3 regions of the Streptomyces sp. NPDC006516 genome follow, and region 2 is predicted to be linked to each of the others. Evidence: riboswitches for the same ligand, from Rfam matches in the RefSeq annotation. Region 2 holds a riboswitch; each other region holds the start of a gene.

The links. Region 2 has a riboswitch for cyclic di-AMP ahead of ABZY45_RS24840 (M23 family metallopeptidase). Riboswitches for the same ligand answer to the same signal wherever they lie in the genome.
Positions count from the first base shown of each region.
Region 1: linked by a shared signal. The riboswitch ahead of ABZY45_RS22670 (transglycosylase family protein) and the one ahead of ABZY45_RS24840 (M23 family metallopeptidase) in region 2 are both predicted to bind cyclic di-AMP.
Region 3: linked by a shared signal. The riboswitch ahead of ABZY45_RS27545 (C40 family peptidase) and the one ahead of ABZY45_RS24840 (M23 family metallopeptidase) in region 2 are both predicted to bind cyclic di-AMP.

Region 1 is NZ_JBEXPD010000008.1:233,456-238,117, reverse strand. Features, by position in the region: gene eno (phosphopyruvate hydratase) at 1-399, opposite strand, end outside; gene ABZY45_RS22670 (transglycosylase family protein) at 842-1,528, opposite strand; cyclic di-AMP (ydaO/yuaA leader) riboswitch at 1,529-1,700, opposite strand; gene ABZY45_RS22665 (transglycosylase family protein) at 1,991-2,989, opposite strand; gene ABZY45_RS22660 (cytochrome P450) at 3,095-4,390, opposite strand; gene ABZY45_RS22655 (nucleoside triphosphate pyrophosphohydrolase) at 4,387-4,662, opposite strand, start outside.
Region 2 is NZ_JBEXPD010000010.1:105,460-110,121, reverse strand. Features, by position in the region: gene ABZY45_RS24850 (HPr family phosphocarrier protein) at 1-111, shown strand, start outside; gene ABZY45_RS24845 (GntR family transcriptional regulator) at 277-975, opposite strand; gene ABZY45_RS24840 (M23 family metallopeptidase) at 1,233-2,027, opposite strand; cyclic di-AMP (ydaO/yuaA leader) riboswitch at 2,040-2,212, opposite strand; gene ABZY45_RS24835 (pitrilysin family protein) at 2,422-3,804, opposite strand; gene ABZY45_RS24830 (pitrilysin family protein) at 3,831-4,662, opposite strand, start outside.
Region 3 is NZ_JBEXPD010000012.1:151,742-156,403, forward strand. Features, by position in the region: gene ABZY45_RS27535 (ATP-dependent Clp protease proteolytic subunit) at 1-631, shown strand, start outside; gene ABZY45_RS27540 (hypothetical protein) at 639-947, shown strand; cyclic di-AMP (ydaO/yuaA leader) riboswitch at 1,289-1,485, shown strand; gene ABZY45_RS27545 (C40 family peptidase) at 1,489-1,959, shown strand; gene ABZY45_RS27550 (LysE family translocator) at 1,978-2,619, opposite strand; gene ABZY45_RS27555 (LysR family transcriptional regulator) at 2,692-3,606, shown strand; gene ABZY45_RS27560 (ATP-binding protein) at 3,675-4,106, opposite strand; partial or broken gene ABZY45_RS27565 (helix-turn-helix transcriptional regulator) at 4,331-4,471, shown strand; gene ABZY45_RS27570 (DUF397 domain-containing protein) at 4,451-4,662, shown strand, end outside.

The DNA.
Region 1 (4,662 bases), on a different contig from region 2:
GTAGCGGAAGAGCGGGAGGTCGGACGCCTCGGACGCGGCGTGCGCCACGGCGAGCGAGACACCGAGGATGGCGTTGGCGCCGAGGGAGCCCTTGTTCTCGGTCGCGTCCAGGTCGAACATCGCCTGGTCGATGAGGCGCTGCTCGGTGGCGTCGTAACCGACGAGCTCCGGGCCGATCTGCTCGATCACGGCGAGGACGGCCTTTTCGACGCCCTTGCCCTGGTAGCGGTTGGGGTCACCGTCGCGAAGCTCGATGGCCTCGAACGCACCGGTGGAGGCGCCGGACGGAACAGCAGCACGTCCCGTGCTGCCGTCGTCGAGGCCAACCTCGACCTCGACCGTGGGGTTGCCCCGGGAGTCGAGGATTTCCCTGGCTACGACGACGTCGATGGACGGCACGAGGCATCTCCTTCTGGGATCTGACACTGGTTGTGCAGGGTCACTGTGGCCTTGCGGCACGAGCCTAACCGGCTCCGCCTGATCCGTCGGCCGTCCGCCCGTCCCCTGGGACGAAAAAGGACCCAAGGGCCTGCATTACGGGCAAAGCTCCAGAATTTTACTGGCAAGTAACTACAACAGTTGAACGAAAGCGTGTCCCGCGGGGTCTCCGTACACGGCTCCGCGCCGCCCGCGGAGCACCGGACACGACCCCGGCCCGGCGCGCAGGGGGGTGGGCGCGCCGGGCCGGGACTCCGGGGCAGGAGGAAGAACCCCGGACCGCTCCAGATGGGACCTGCACTGCCTCGGTGGAGCCCGTACCGCTTCGGTGGAGCCTGTCCCGCTTCAGGGCGCGGAACCTGGATCCACTTCAGGTGGGACCTGAGTTCTTCAGGTGGACCGACTACTTCAGGTGGAGCTGCTGACCCGGGAAGATCAGGTCGGCGTCGTCGACGATGTCGTCGTTCAGCTCGAACAGCTTCTCCCAGCCGCCCTTGACCTTCTTCGCGTCGGCGATCTTGCCGAGGGTGTCTCCGGCCTTCACCTTGTACTCGCCGTCACCCTTCTCGACCTTCTTGCCGGTCGGGGTCGTGACGGTCTTCTCGGCCTTCGGCTCCGTGCGCGTCTCGCTGCGCGAGGCGGGCTGCTCGGCCGTGCGCTCGGGCTGGGCCTTCTCGGCCGAGCCCGAGCCGGTGTCGACACCCGGGTCCACACCGTCGTTCGTCAGGCCGCCGGCACCGGCGCAGGCCCAGGCACCCGGGCCCTGGAGGTCGAGGAGCTTCTCGGCCACGGCTATCTGCTGGTTCTTGGTGGCCAGGTCGGCACGGGAGGCGTACTGCGTACCGCCGGCGGCGGCCCAGCTGGACTGCGAGAACTGGAGACCGCCGTAGTAGCCGTTGCCGGTGTTGATGGACCAGTTGCCACCGGACTCACACTGGGCGACGGCTTCCCAGGTCTGGACGGAGGCGGCCGAGGCGTTGGTGGCGCCCATCAGCGGCACGGCGACGGCAGCACCGGCGACACCGGCCAGGGTGGCGACACGGACGGCCTTGGACGGGCGACGGTGCTTGCCCTTGCTGGAAAGCAGCATGGTTCTCCTCACCGACGCCTACGAGGTGAGCTGTCGGGTTCGGGCCTGTGAGTTGCCCGGTCGCCCGCACTCGCGGACGACTTCACCCCGAGCCGTACCCGTACCCGTCTTCCGACGGCCGGGTCCGGCGCCTACCTGGGTCCCCCGCTCCTGCCTACGGCGCTTTACGCGTCGGTCCCCTTCGGCCGACGGCAGGATTCGGCGTGACGGTCGAAGGTGCCCGCGGTGCGAGCGGCTCCGACCGTAAACACACCCAACCCCTACATTCAAAGATGGACATAACGGTTAATCAGCACGTACCGGCGCGGGGTCGCGGATCGTTTGCGCAGGTCGGAGCCAATATGGACGGACCGGACGGACGGGGCACCCCGATCACAGCAAAGAGACCCATGTCTCACTTACGCATAAGTGGACATAGGCCTCTGAACTACCCCTGGTTTCGGGGTGTTTTCCCGCTTTGGATCAGTTGCCCGCCGAGGCCTTCGCCTGGGCGTCCTGACCATCCTTCGCATCCTGCGTGTCCTGGGTGTCCTGCGTCTGGGCCGTGAGGCCGAGGTCCAGGCTCTGGCCGGGCAGGATCAGGTCCGGGTCGGAGCCCAGCTCGTCCTTGTTGGCCTCGTAGAGCGCGGGCCAGCCGCCCGGGAGCTCCTGCGAGTCCGCGATCGCCCAGAGGTTGTCGCCCGTACGGACGGTGTACGAGCCGTCCGCGTCCTGGCGCGCGTCCGAGTCGCCCCGGGAGGCGTGCCGGCCGGACTCGCGCCCGTCCTCCAGGCCCGGCTCCGCGCTCGACTCGGGCGCGGGCGTGCCGCGGTGCTTGCCGCCGTTCGCCGCGTCCTCCTTCGAGGCGCCGGTCTCCGAGGCCTCGGGGGACGGGGTGGCGGACGGCGAGGCGTCGGCGCTCGCCGAGGAGTCGGCCCTGCCGGCCTTGTCCGTCCTGCTGTCGGAGGTGTCCTCGGTCTTCCCGCCGGTGCCCTCCGTCGCCTCCGCCGGGGCCGAGGCCCTGGACGAGGGGGTCCCGGACGGGGACGGGCTCTCCGTGGACCCGTCGGACGGCTCGCCGCCCGGGTCGATGCCCGGCAGCGTCCCGTCCAGGGCGAGCCCGGAGATCACGGCGCAGCTGGGCCACGCCTGCGGGCCCTTGTCGTCGAGCACCTTCTCCGCGACCGCTATCTGCTGCGAGCGGCTCGCGAGGTCGGCCCGGGGCGCGTAGGCGGTACCGCCGTAGGCCGACCAGGTGTCCTGCGAGAACTGCAGTCCGCCGTAGTAGCCGTTGCCGAGGTCGGCGCTCCACATGCCGCCGCTCTCGCATTCCGCGACCCGGTCCCAGGTCGTCGCCTCGGCGGCTTGCGCGCCGCCCGCGCCCAGCAGCGGGATGGCGATGGCCGATCCGGTGACGCCTGCGGCGACGACGATGGCGGGTGCCTGACGAGGGCGACGGTGTCTGCCGGTCGCGGAGCCCATGGGATTGCCTTCCGTGTGACTGACATGTGACGGGTGAGTCGAACGGTGAACCTAGCCCTACTCGAACGTGTGTCACAAGTCGATGCAGCGGAGATCACGTGAAAGTCACAGAGTTGACAGGCTGTCACTTTCCTCGCCGGAGCGCCCCGGCCGGAACTCGACCGGAAGCGTGCGCAGTCCACGCATGATGAGCCCGCCGCGCCACCGCAAATCGGCAGGTTCCGCAGCGAGCCGCAGGTCGGGGAGGCGGCGGAGCAGGGTCGCGAGAGCCACCTGACCCTCCAGCCGGGCCAGCGGCGCCCCCAGGCAGTAGTGGATGCCGTGTCCGTATCCGAGGTGCTGATTGTCACTCCGCGCGAGATCCAGCGTGTCCGGATCCTGGAAGCGCTCGGGGTCCCGGTCGGCGGCGGCCAGCACCACCAGGACGGGGTCCCCCGCCGCGATCTCCCGACCGCCCAGCGTCACGGGTTCGGTGGCGTAGCGCCACGTCGCGAGCTCCACCGGCCCGTCGTAACGCAGCAGCTCCTCGATGCCCGTGGCGAGCAGGTCCGTCTCCCCGGCGGCGAGCGACCGCTCCAGGCGGGCGCGCTGGGAGGGATTGCGCAGCAGCGCGTAGGTGCCGTTGCCGATGAGGTTCACGGTCGTCTCGAATCCGGCGAACAGGAGGATGAAGGCCATGGCGGCGGCCTCGTTCTCGGTGAGGTGCTCGCCGTGGTCACTCGCCCGGATCAGCCCGGAGATCAGGTCGTCACCGGGGTTCTCCCGCTTGCGGTGGATGAGTTCGGCGAGATAGCCACGCATCTTCTTGACCGATCTGGCCACCCCGCCGCGCGGACCGCCACCGTGCCGGATCATCATGCCCGCCCAGTCACGGAAGTCGTCCTGGTCCTCGCGCGGCACTCCGAGCAGATCGCAGATCGCGTAGATGGGCAGCGGGAAGGCGAAGTCGTGGATGAGATCCGCCTTCCCCTCCTCCACGAACGTGTCGATGAGGCGGTCCGTCAGCTCCTGCACGCGGGGCGCGAACTCCGCCACCCGGCGCGGGGTGAACGCCTTGGACACCAGTCGGCGCAGCCGGGTGTGGTCCGGGGGGTCGATGTTCAGCAGATGCGTCATCAGCTCCGCCTTGCGCTCCCCCGGGATACCGGTCTTCCCCTTCGCGTTCGCGGACCCCGCGTGGTGCGCCGGGTTCTTGGAGAGCCGGGTGTCGGCGAGGGCCTGCCTGGCGTCCGCGTACCGCGTCACCAGCCAGGCCTCGACCCCGCTGGGCAACGCCGTGCGGTGGACGGGGCTGTTCTCCCGTAGCCAGGCGTAGGCGGGGTACGGGTCGGTGGCGAACTCCCAGGTGAAGAGTTCGGGTGCCGCGTCGGGCGCGGAGGCGGTGCGGGGGCTGTCGTTCACTCCTCGACGCTATCGGGACCCGCCCCGAGCCCCTCCGCCGCCCGGATCGCGTCCCGGTAGGCCCGGGCGGCGGCCCGGAGAGCGGCCTCCGGGTCGATGCCGTCCTGCTCGGCGCGCACCGCGAGGGCGAGCAGCCGGTAGCCGACCCCCTCCCCCTGGGGCAGTGCCGCGTCGATCCCCGCCGTACGGGCGCGGCCTCCGAGCTTGGCCGCCAGTGCAAGACCTGGCTGGCCGAGCGGCACCCCGTCGGTGACGGAGTCGCGCTGCTTCTC
Region 2 (4,662 bases):
GGCGGCGAGGAGATCGTGCTCTCCTCCGAGGCGGACAACGCCGAGGTCGCTCTGGACCGTCTGGCGAAGCTGGTCGCCGAGGGGCTGGAGGAGCTCCCGGAGACCGTCTGAGTCCGGCCCGTCCGGAATCTTTTCTGCGGATAAGCCGCGGCGCCCTCTCACCGGGAGTCGCGGCTTTTCTGTTTCACGAGCGGGCAGCGGCACTCCTCGCGCCCGAATTAGGGCAGCAGAAATAAAGCCCCGCGACAATTACCTTCTTTGTATACGGCGCAATTGTTAATGACGTGCTCCCGCGATGTTTACGGGGTGTTGCGAAGTCCTCACCCGCACGCCGCCCGCCGTGCCACCGGGCGGACGGCGCAGCCGGTGCGCGGCGGTGGCCCGCTCGGCGTGCTGGGCGGCGAGGGCCCTGGCCCGTTCGGCGTCGCCGCGCGCCACGGCGTCGACGAGGGCACCGTGCTCCGCCCAGGAGTCCGCGGGGCGGGCGGGCTGTTCGACGGAGTACATCCACGCGATCTTGTGCCGGAGCTGGGTGAGCAGCGCGATCAGGGCGGGGCTGCCCGACGCCTGCGCCAGCGTCTCGTGGAACCAGCCGCCCAGCGAGCGCAGATCCTCCCCCTCGCCGCGGCGCACCCGCTCCTGCCCCAGTCTGACCAGGCCTCGGAGCACCTTGAGGTGGGCGTCGGTGCGTCGCTGCGCCGCCCGGGCCGCCCCGAGGGGCTCCAGGAGCATGCGGATCTCCAGCAGGTCCGCGGCCTCCTGCTCCGTCGGCTCGGCGACACAGGCACCGGCGTGCCGGCGGGTGACGACGAACCCCTCGGACTCCAGGGTGCGCAGCGCCTCGCGCACCGGGACGCGCGAGACGCCGTAACGTCGCGCGAGCACCTCTTCGGTGAGGCGGCTGCCACGTTCGAAGACACCGGAGACGATGTCGTCACGGATCGCCGTGCATACCGAATGCGCGGGAATGCGCATGTCCGAACCTCCGCCTTAATCCCCGCGAAACGCGGCCGATCGACGCCTGTTCTGTGACTCTATTGCAATCGGCGGGAATTTCCGATGGCAGGGTGGAATCCGTGGATTGCTTTTGGCCGCGGGGCACTTCCGCGCACGCTCCGCGGACTCCTCCGCCAGGGCACGGCGAAGGCCCCGGCGGGTGAGCCGGGGCCTTCGTGCTGAACTCCGGCGACGGGCCGGGGCCTTCGTGCGGAGCGTCGTCGTGCGGAGGCCTGTCAGACCTGCACGCCATGGGCGCGGAGGTAGGCGACCGGGTCCATGTCGGACCCGTAGTCGGGGGTGGTCCGGGCCTCGAAGTGCAGGTGCGGGCCCGTGGAGTTGCCGGTCGAGCCGGAGAGGCCTATCTGCTGGCCCGAGGTGACGCTCTGTCCGACCGAGACACCGATCGACGAGAGGTGGCCGTACTGGGTGTAGGTGCCGTCCTTCATCCGGAGCACGATGTTGTTGCCGTACGCGCCGCCCCAGCCCGCCTCGACGACCGTACCGGCGCCGACCGCGACCACGGAGGAGCCGGACGCCGCCTGGAAGTCCACTCCGGAGTGGCTGCCGGAGGACCACAGCGCGCCACCCGACTTGTAGCCGGTGGTCACGTGGGAGCCGGCGACCGGGAGGTGGAAGGCGTTCAGCCGGGCACGCTCGGCGGCGCGGGCCGCACGGGCCTCGGCCTCGCGGACCTCCTTGGCGCGGGCCTCGGCCTTGCGCTTCGCCTCCGCCTTGGCCTCGGCCTTCGCCTTCGCCTCGGCCTTCGCCTTGGCGGCGGCCTCGGCCTGGTGCTGCTGCGCCTCCGCCTGGGCGTCGATCTGGGCGGCGAGCGTGACGTCGAGGGAGACGGCCTGGGTCAGACCGGTGCTGCCCGTGGTGACGGACTCGGAATCCGCGGCGAGGGCCGGGGAGGCCGTGGCGCCGATGACGCCGGTGGTGGCCAGGGCCGCGATGCCGGCGACCTGAGCGCTCCTGCGCGTCAGGCGGCTCGGGGCACGGTGCTTCCCGGTGGCACGGATGAACGCCATGTAAGGGCTGGTCCTTTCCTTCCTTCTCGCCTACCGGGTTAGCTGACGGGTTCGGAGCAGGAAGGTCTCCTACGGGCCCCTCCGCGTCTCGTGCGAGGCGCGGAATTGCCCGATTCACCCCAGGGACTTCATGGGTCCCCGGCTCCCCAGGCTCGCGCCTGACGGGGACTCGGCGATGACTGTCCGGCGCCGCGGGCGCGGCATACGTCTGACGAACAGCCGGGCTGACGGTAGGTCGGGCCGCCTCGGGGAACCAAACGTAAAGGGCCTTATGTCGCACATCCCACAGGGCATATGCGGATCTTCAATACCAAATGGGACAGACGAACGGACCCCGGTGAGCACGTGCTCACCGGGGTCCGTTCTGTCATGCCCTGAAGGGCATTCTCCGCTGTCAGCCGCTGACGACCGACACCTCACCGATACCCAGTGCCCTGACGGGCTCGGCGATCTGGGCCGCGTCCCCCACGAGCACGGTGACCAGCCGGTCCACCGGGAACGCGTTGACCACGGCCGCGGTCGCCTCGACCGTGCCGGTCTCGGCCAGCCGCGCGTACAGCTGGGCCTGGTAGTCGTCCGGCAGGTGCTGCTCGACCTGGTCGGCGAGCGTGCCGGCCACCGAGGCGGCCGTCTCGTACTTCAGCGGGGCCACACCCACCAGGTTCTGCACGGCGGTCTCGCGCTCGGCGTCGGTCAGCCCTTCGGCCGCGAGAGTGCGCAGGACCTTCCACAGGTCGTCGAGCGCGGGTCCGGTGGACTCGGTGTCCACGGAGCCGCTGATCGCGAGCATCGCGGCACCGGTCGCTCCGGAGGAGGAACCGGGGGCGGTGGAGCGCAGCACCTGCCCGAAGGCCCGGACACCGTAGGTGTAGCCCTTCTCCTCACGCAGCACACGGTCCAGCCGCGAGGTGAGCGTGCCTCCGAGGCAGTACGTGCCGAGGACCTGCGCGGGCCACACACTGTCGTGGCGGTCCGCCCCGATACGGCCGATCAGGAGCTGCGTCTGCACGGCTCCGGGACGGTCCACGATGACCACGCGGCCGGTGTCGTCCGCGGTGATCGGGGGAACCGGGCGGGCCTGGGCGGTGTTGCCCGACCAGTCACCGAGGGTGTCGGCGAGCAGGGCGTCGAGGTCCACCCCGGTGAGGTCGCCGACGACGACCGCGGTCGCGGTGGACGGACGGACATGGGCGTCGTAGAAGGCGCGCACGGCCGCGGCGTCGATCCCCCGGACCGTCTCCTCGGTGCCCTGGCGCGGACGCGACATCCGTGCCGTCGCGGGGAAGAGTTCCTTGGAGAGCTGCTTGGCGGCCCTGCGGGCCGGGTTGGCCTGCTCGTGCGGGATCTCGTCGAGCCGGTTGCCCACCAGGCGCTCGATCTCGCTCTCCGCGAAGGCGGGCGCCCGAAGTGCCTCGGCGACCAGGCCGAGGGCCTTGGCCAGCCGGGAGACCGGGACCTCGAGGGAGACGCGGAGCCCCGGGTGGTCGGCGTGCGCGTCCAGGGTGGCGCCGCAGCGCTCCAGCTCGGCCGCGAACTCTTCCGCGGAGCGCTTGTCCGTCCCCTCGGACAGGGCCCGCGCCATGATCGTGGCCACGCCGTCCAGGCCTTCGGGCTCGGCGTCCAGGGGCGCGTCGAGGAAGATCTCCACGGCGACGACCTGCTGGCCGGGGCGGTGGCAGCGCAGCACGGTCAGGCCGTTGGGCAGGGCGCCGCGCTCGGGCGCGGGGAAGGCCCACGGCCTGGCTTCGCCGGCGGTGGGCTGCGGGTGGTACTGCATCGCTACTCCAGTCACGGCGGCGTCGGTCACTTGTCGGCCCCTTCGTGCGCGTCGGCGCCGTCCGTCTCGTCGGCCGGCTCGAGCGGCTCGTAGACCAGGACCGCGCGGTTGTCGGGACGCAGGTGCGCCCGGGCGGCCTCCTTGACCTCGTCTGCCGTCACGTCGAGCACCCGGCCCACCGCGGTCAGGGCGAGCTGCGGGTCACCGAACAGGACGGCGTAACGGCACAGTTCGTCGGCACGGCCCGCGACCGTGCCGAGCCGGTCCAGCCACTCGCGCTCCAACTGTGCCTGCGCCCGTTCCATTTCCTCGGGCGTGGGGCCCTCCTCGGCGAAGCGGGCCAGCTCCTCGTCGACGGCGGCCTCGATCTGCGGCACCTCGACCCCGCCGGACGTCTTGACGTCCAGCCAGCCCAGTGAGGGCGCGCCGGAGAGCCTGAGCAGCCCGAACCCCGCTGCGACCGCCGTCCGGTCGCGGCGGACCAGGCGGTTGTGCAGCCGCGACGACTCGCCGCCGCCGAGCACGGTCAGCGCCAGGTCCGCGGCGTCGCACTCACGGGTTCCGTCGTGCGGCAGCCGGTAGGCGGCCATCAGCGCACGCGCGGGGACCTCCTCGTGGACCACCTCGCGCAGCTGCTCGCCGATGATTCCGGGCAGCGTGCCGTCCCGCGGGGGCTGCTTGCCGTCATGGGAGGGGATGGAGCCGAAGTACTTCTCGATCCAGGCGAGGGTCTGCTCCGGGTCGATGTCCCCGACCACGGAGAGCACCGCGTTGTTCGGGGCGTAGTACGTACGGAAGAACGCCTGCGCGTCCTCCAGCGTCGCCGCGTCCAGGTCGGCCATCGAGCCGATCGGCGTG
Region 3 (4,662 bases), on a different contig from region 2:
CCGTCCCGCCGCCCGCCATGTCCTGCCCGAGTTCACCGAGCGCACCGCCTACGGGCCCCGGACGATGGATCCCTACGCGAAGCTCCTGTCCGAGCGCATCGTCTTTCTCGGCACTCCCGTCGACGACACCGCGGCGACCGATCTGATCGCGCAGTTCATGTACCTGGAGCACGCGGATCCGGACCGTCCGCTGTCCCTCTACGTCAACTCGCCCGGTGGCTCCTTCAACGCCATGACGGCGATCTACGACACCATGCGCTACCTGGCGTGCGAGGTGGAGACCTTCTGTCTCGGACAGGCGGGGTCGAGTGCCGCCGTACTCCTCGCAGCCGGTGCGCCCGGACGCCGACATGCCCTGCCCGGCTCCCGGGTAGTCATCCAGCAACCCGCCCTGGACGAGCCGTTGAGGGGACAGCCCTCCGATCTCGAGATCGCGGCCTCCGAGTTGCTGCGCGAGCGCGAACTGCTCACGGCCATGCTGGCGCGTCACACGGGGCGGTCCGTACGGGAGATCAGCGCCGACATCGACCGGGACACCGTTCTCGACGCGCCCGCCGCCCTGGCGTTCGGGCTGGTGGACCACGTCGTGGAGAACCGCATGCCACCCCTGCCGCCGCATCTCGCGAGGTGAACGCCCGATGCTTTCGCCCCAGTTCCCGCCGCTCCCCGCACTGACCCGCGCCGAGGCCGAGTTCATCGACTGCTACCTGGAGGCCCTCGACCAGCTCGGCCGCATCAACCCGGCGCGCGGCAGCGACACCTACGGAGCGCTTCGCGCCGCTCAGGCGCTCGCCTCCCGCGCCACCGCCCTCCGTGACGCACTCACGCTGATGCACGAGCGGGGCGAGTCACAGATCCACGCGGCCACGCTGGCCCGGGCGCTGCGACTGCTGGACGGGGAGCGGCGTGCCGGACGCGTCGCGCTGCCTCCGGCCGCGTCGAGTTGACCGCGGACGACGCCCGACTCCGGCGTCCGGCCGGGCTTTCGGCGCCCTCACACGACACGCCCGGCCACGTGATGAGTTTTCCTCGCTCGTTCGGCTCAGGGGCTCCCCCGCCCGAGGGACGGCTCAACTTGCGCAACAGATGCGGACGCTGAGCGGAATTCGTCGTTCCGTCGCTGGTACGCGGCTGGTCGGGCGGCAGCGCCGGGCCTTCGGGCGCACCCCGTCCACCCGAACGGATCAGTGGTGACGACTCTCACATATCGGAACTTCGACGAGGAAAAGGGACGGTTCGTGCGTAAAGATCCCTGGGACGACAAGCCCCCGCCACCGCGGCGGGGCGGTCCGGGCGGACGCCGAGTCCTGCCGCCGTCCGGATGCCTGGTCGACAGGAGTGGATCGGCAGGAGTGGAGGACCCGAGCACAACGGGCCGACCGGACATCCGGACAGCCCTCGGGGTGAAGCCGCTTCGCGCGGCCGGGCAACTTCGCCAGCCCGAACCCGACAGGTCACCCTTCACAGGCGGCTGACGAAGGGTTGCGCATGCCTGCGCAGGTTCATGTCCCGTCTCTCATCGCCCGGGTCGGTACGGCCTCGGTTCTCACATTCGCCGTCGGCACCACCATGCTGACCCCCGGTCTCGTGAACGAGGCCGAGGCCGCGGGCCATTCGACGAGGGCGCTGGACATCGCGGCCTCCAAGAAGGGTGCACCGTACAGATGGGGGGCCACCGGCCCCCACAGGTTCGACTGTTCCGGCCTCACGCTCTACGCGTTCAAGAAAGTGGGCAAGAAACTCCCCCGCACGGCCCAGCAGCAGTACAACAAGACCCGCCATATCTCCAGGTCGCAGCGGAAACGCGGCGACCTGGTCTTTTTTCACGCGGGCCGCAGCGTTTACCACGTCGGTATCTACGCCGGCAACGGAAAGATGTGGCACTCACCGAAGACCGGGGCCGTGGTCCGGCTGGAGCGGATCTGGTCGAACAGCGTCTGGTACGGGAGGGTCCGCTGACAGCTCTCCCCCTCCGGTTCAGCGCAGCAGGGGCCCTGTCACCAGGACGAGTCCCAGCGCGGTGAGCGCCGTGCCGCTGCCGCCCTCGATCGCACGGGCGGTACGCGGCCGGCGCAGCCACCGGCCCAGCCGGTCCACCAGCAGCGCCACGGCCGGGAACCAGATGAGCGCGAGCAGCACGACCACCGAGGCCAGCAGCAAGGTCCTGGGCAGCGGCGGCGAGCCGTCGGGAACGAACTGGGGCAGCAGGCTGAGGAAGAGGACGGGCGCCTTCGGGTTGAGGGCGTTCGTCAGAAAGCCCTGGCGCAGGGAGCGGGCCCACGTCGTCGGTGCCCCGCCTCCCTGTCCCTCCCCGGCCTCTCCTTCCCGGACCGCGTTTCGCCGCAGCGCGTACAGGCCGCTGAGTCCGAGCCAGAGCACATAGGCGCCGCCGAGCAGCTGAACGGTACGAAACAGGACCGGCATGGTCACGAGCACGGCGGCGAGCCCTGCGACGGCCAGCGCGGTGTGTACCAGCAACCCTCCGGCGACCCCCACCGCGGAGGCGAGACCGGACCGCCGGGAGGCGAGTGCGTTGCGTACGACGACGGTGAAGTCCGCGCCGGGCAGCGCGACCATACCCGCGGCCACGGCGACGAAAGCGAGCAGTTGTGCGTCCATGGGTCCACCTTGAACGCCCGGAGCCTTTAGCGTGTACTTGCAATCTTCTGGGTCCGCCAAAAGGAACGCTTAATGTACGACCCCACACGGCTGGCCGCGCTGGTGGCGGTGGCCGAGGCCGGCTCGATCACACGGGCAGCGGCTCGGCTGGGCTACACCGCGCCCGCACTCTCGCAGCAGCTGGCCAAGCTGGAGCGGGAGGCCGGGGCCGCCCTGCTCGTGAGACACCATCGTGGAGCACGGCTGACGGCGGCCGGCGAGCTCCTGGCGGGGCGTGCCAGGCGCGTCCTGGACGAGATGGACCAGGCGCGGCACGAGCTCGCCCGGCTCGCCGGGCTTTCGGGCGGCCGGCTGCGCGTAGGGACCTTCGTCACCGCCGGGATCCACCTGCTGCCCCCGGTGCTCACCGCGTTCCGCCGTGCCCACCCCGACGTCGAGCTGGCCGTCACGGACTACGAGCCGCCGGCCGGGGTCGCCGCGGTGGCGGCGGGGGACGTGGACCTGGCGTTGACCCACGCGTACGAGCCGGCGGCCCCTGATCCACTGCCTGCGGGCGTGTTCTCGGAGCCGTTGCTCGTCGAGGAGCTGGTGCTCGTCACCGCCGTCGGCCAGATGCTCTCCGAGGGAAGCGGTCCGCTGCCCGTGTCCGAACTGGCCGGCCGGCCACTGATCAGCAGCGCGCCGGAGCACCCGCCCAGGCGCGGGGTGGAGCGTGCGCTCGCCGAGGCGGGGGCGACGCCCGCCGTGGTGTGCGAGTCGCCCGGCTACGCCCTGGTGTGCGCGCTGGTCAGTGCGGGCCTCGGCGTGGCAGTCGTGCCGGAGATGGTCGCGGCGATGTCCCCGGCACCACTCGCCGTACGGCGCCTGGAGCCGGCGACGTTCCGGCGGACGATCTCGGTGGCGCACCGGGGGACCCGGAACACGGCGGCCTCGGAGACACTGACGGCGCTGCTGCGCAGCGGATTCGGCCGTACCACCACGTCGTAGCTGTCGGGCGGGCGGCCCGGCGGGGCAATCGTCGCCTCGTCCCGGTGCGGCGGCCCACCCGTGGAATCTCAGGCCTGCGTGGGAACGGCCCAGGGAAGCTCGATCGCCACGGTCTTGCCCCCGTCCGGAGTCGGGCTGACGCTGAGCCGGCCACCGCGTTCCTTGGCGAGCGCCCGGACGATCACCATGCCGCGGCCGTTGTCCTGCCGTACAGCCGCGGGCAGGCGCTGGGGCCAGCGGGGGTGGCTGTCCGTGACCCCCAGATACAACTCGACGTCACGATCCAGGCGCAGGTCCACGGTGAAGGTGGGTGACTGGCCGAAGGTGTGCTGGACCGCGTTCGTCGCGAGCTCCGAGACGATCAGCTGGATGGCGTCGGCGGTCTCGCTCCCGTCCGCGAGACCCCACTCGGCGAGTACGCGCGCCACGTGTCTGCGGGCCCGGGACACCGAGACCGGGTCGCTCGGCAGGGTGACAGTTGCTTCTTGCTGGTCTGCCATGGCGACGCCGTCCCTTTCCCGCCTGACCGACCCGCGATCGGCCTGGATTGTGCTTCGCGCCAGAGTGCCACCGATACGGCCCTCGGTGACGGCGATCCACCAAGATGTGCATATATCTGCCGCCCAATCCGGTGAACTCTCCCCCGTAGCCGTACACAAGCGTCACACTGGCCACTTTCCGAGCCGCCGCCGCAGAGGCTCTCCGCGGGAGGAGAGGAGCCGACATGCGCCACGGCCCGCTGGTACGCCGACGCAGACTCGGGGAGGAACTGCGCGGCCTGCGCCATGCCGCCGGGCTCACCAGCCGGGAGGCCGCGGACAGGCTGGGCTGGCACCAGTCGAAAGTGAGCCGGATCGAGACGGGCACGAAAACAACTGGCGTTCGCTGGACCTCATCGCCGCAGCAGGCCGCAGCGGTCAGGCGGAACCTTCAGACTGCCCGAGGGGGCGCGATGTCCGACCGTCCCGCACAGCCCGGCCCCAGCTGGCGGCGCAGCAGCCGCAGCACAGGGATGAACAACTGCGTGGAAGCCGCACCGCTCGGCGAGGACCGACT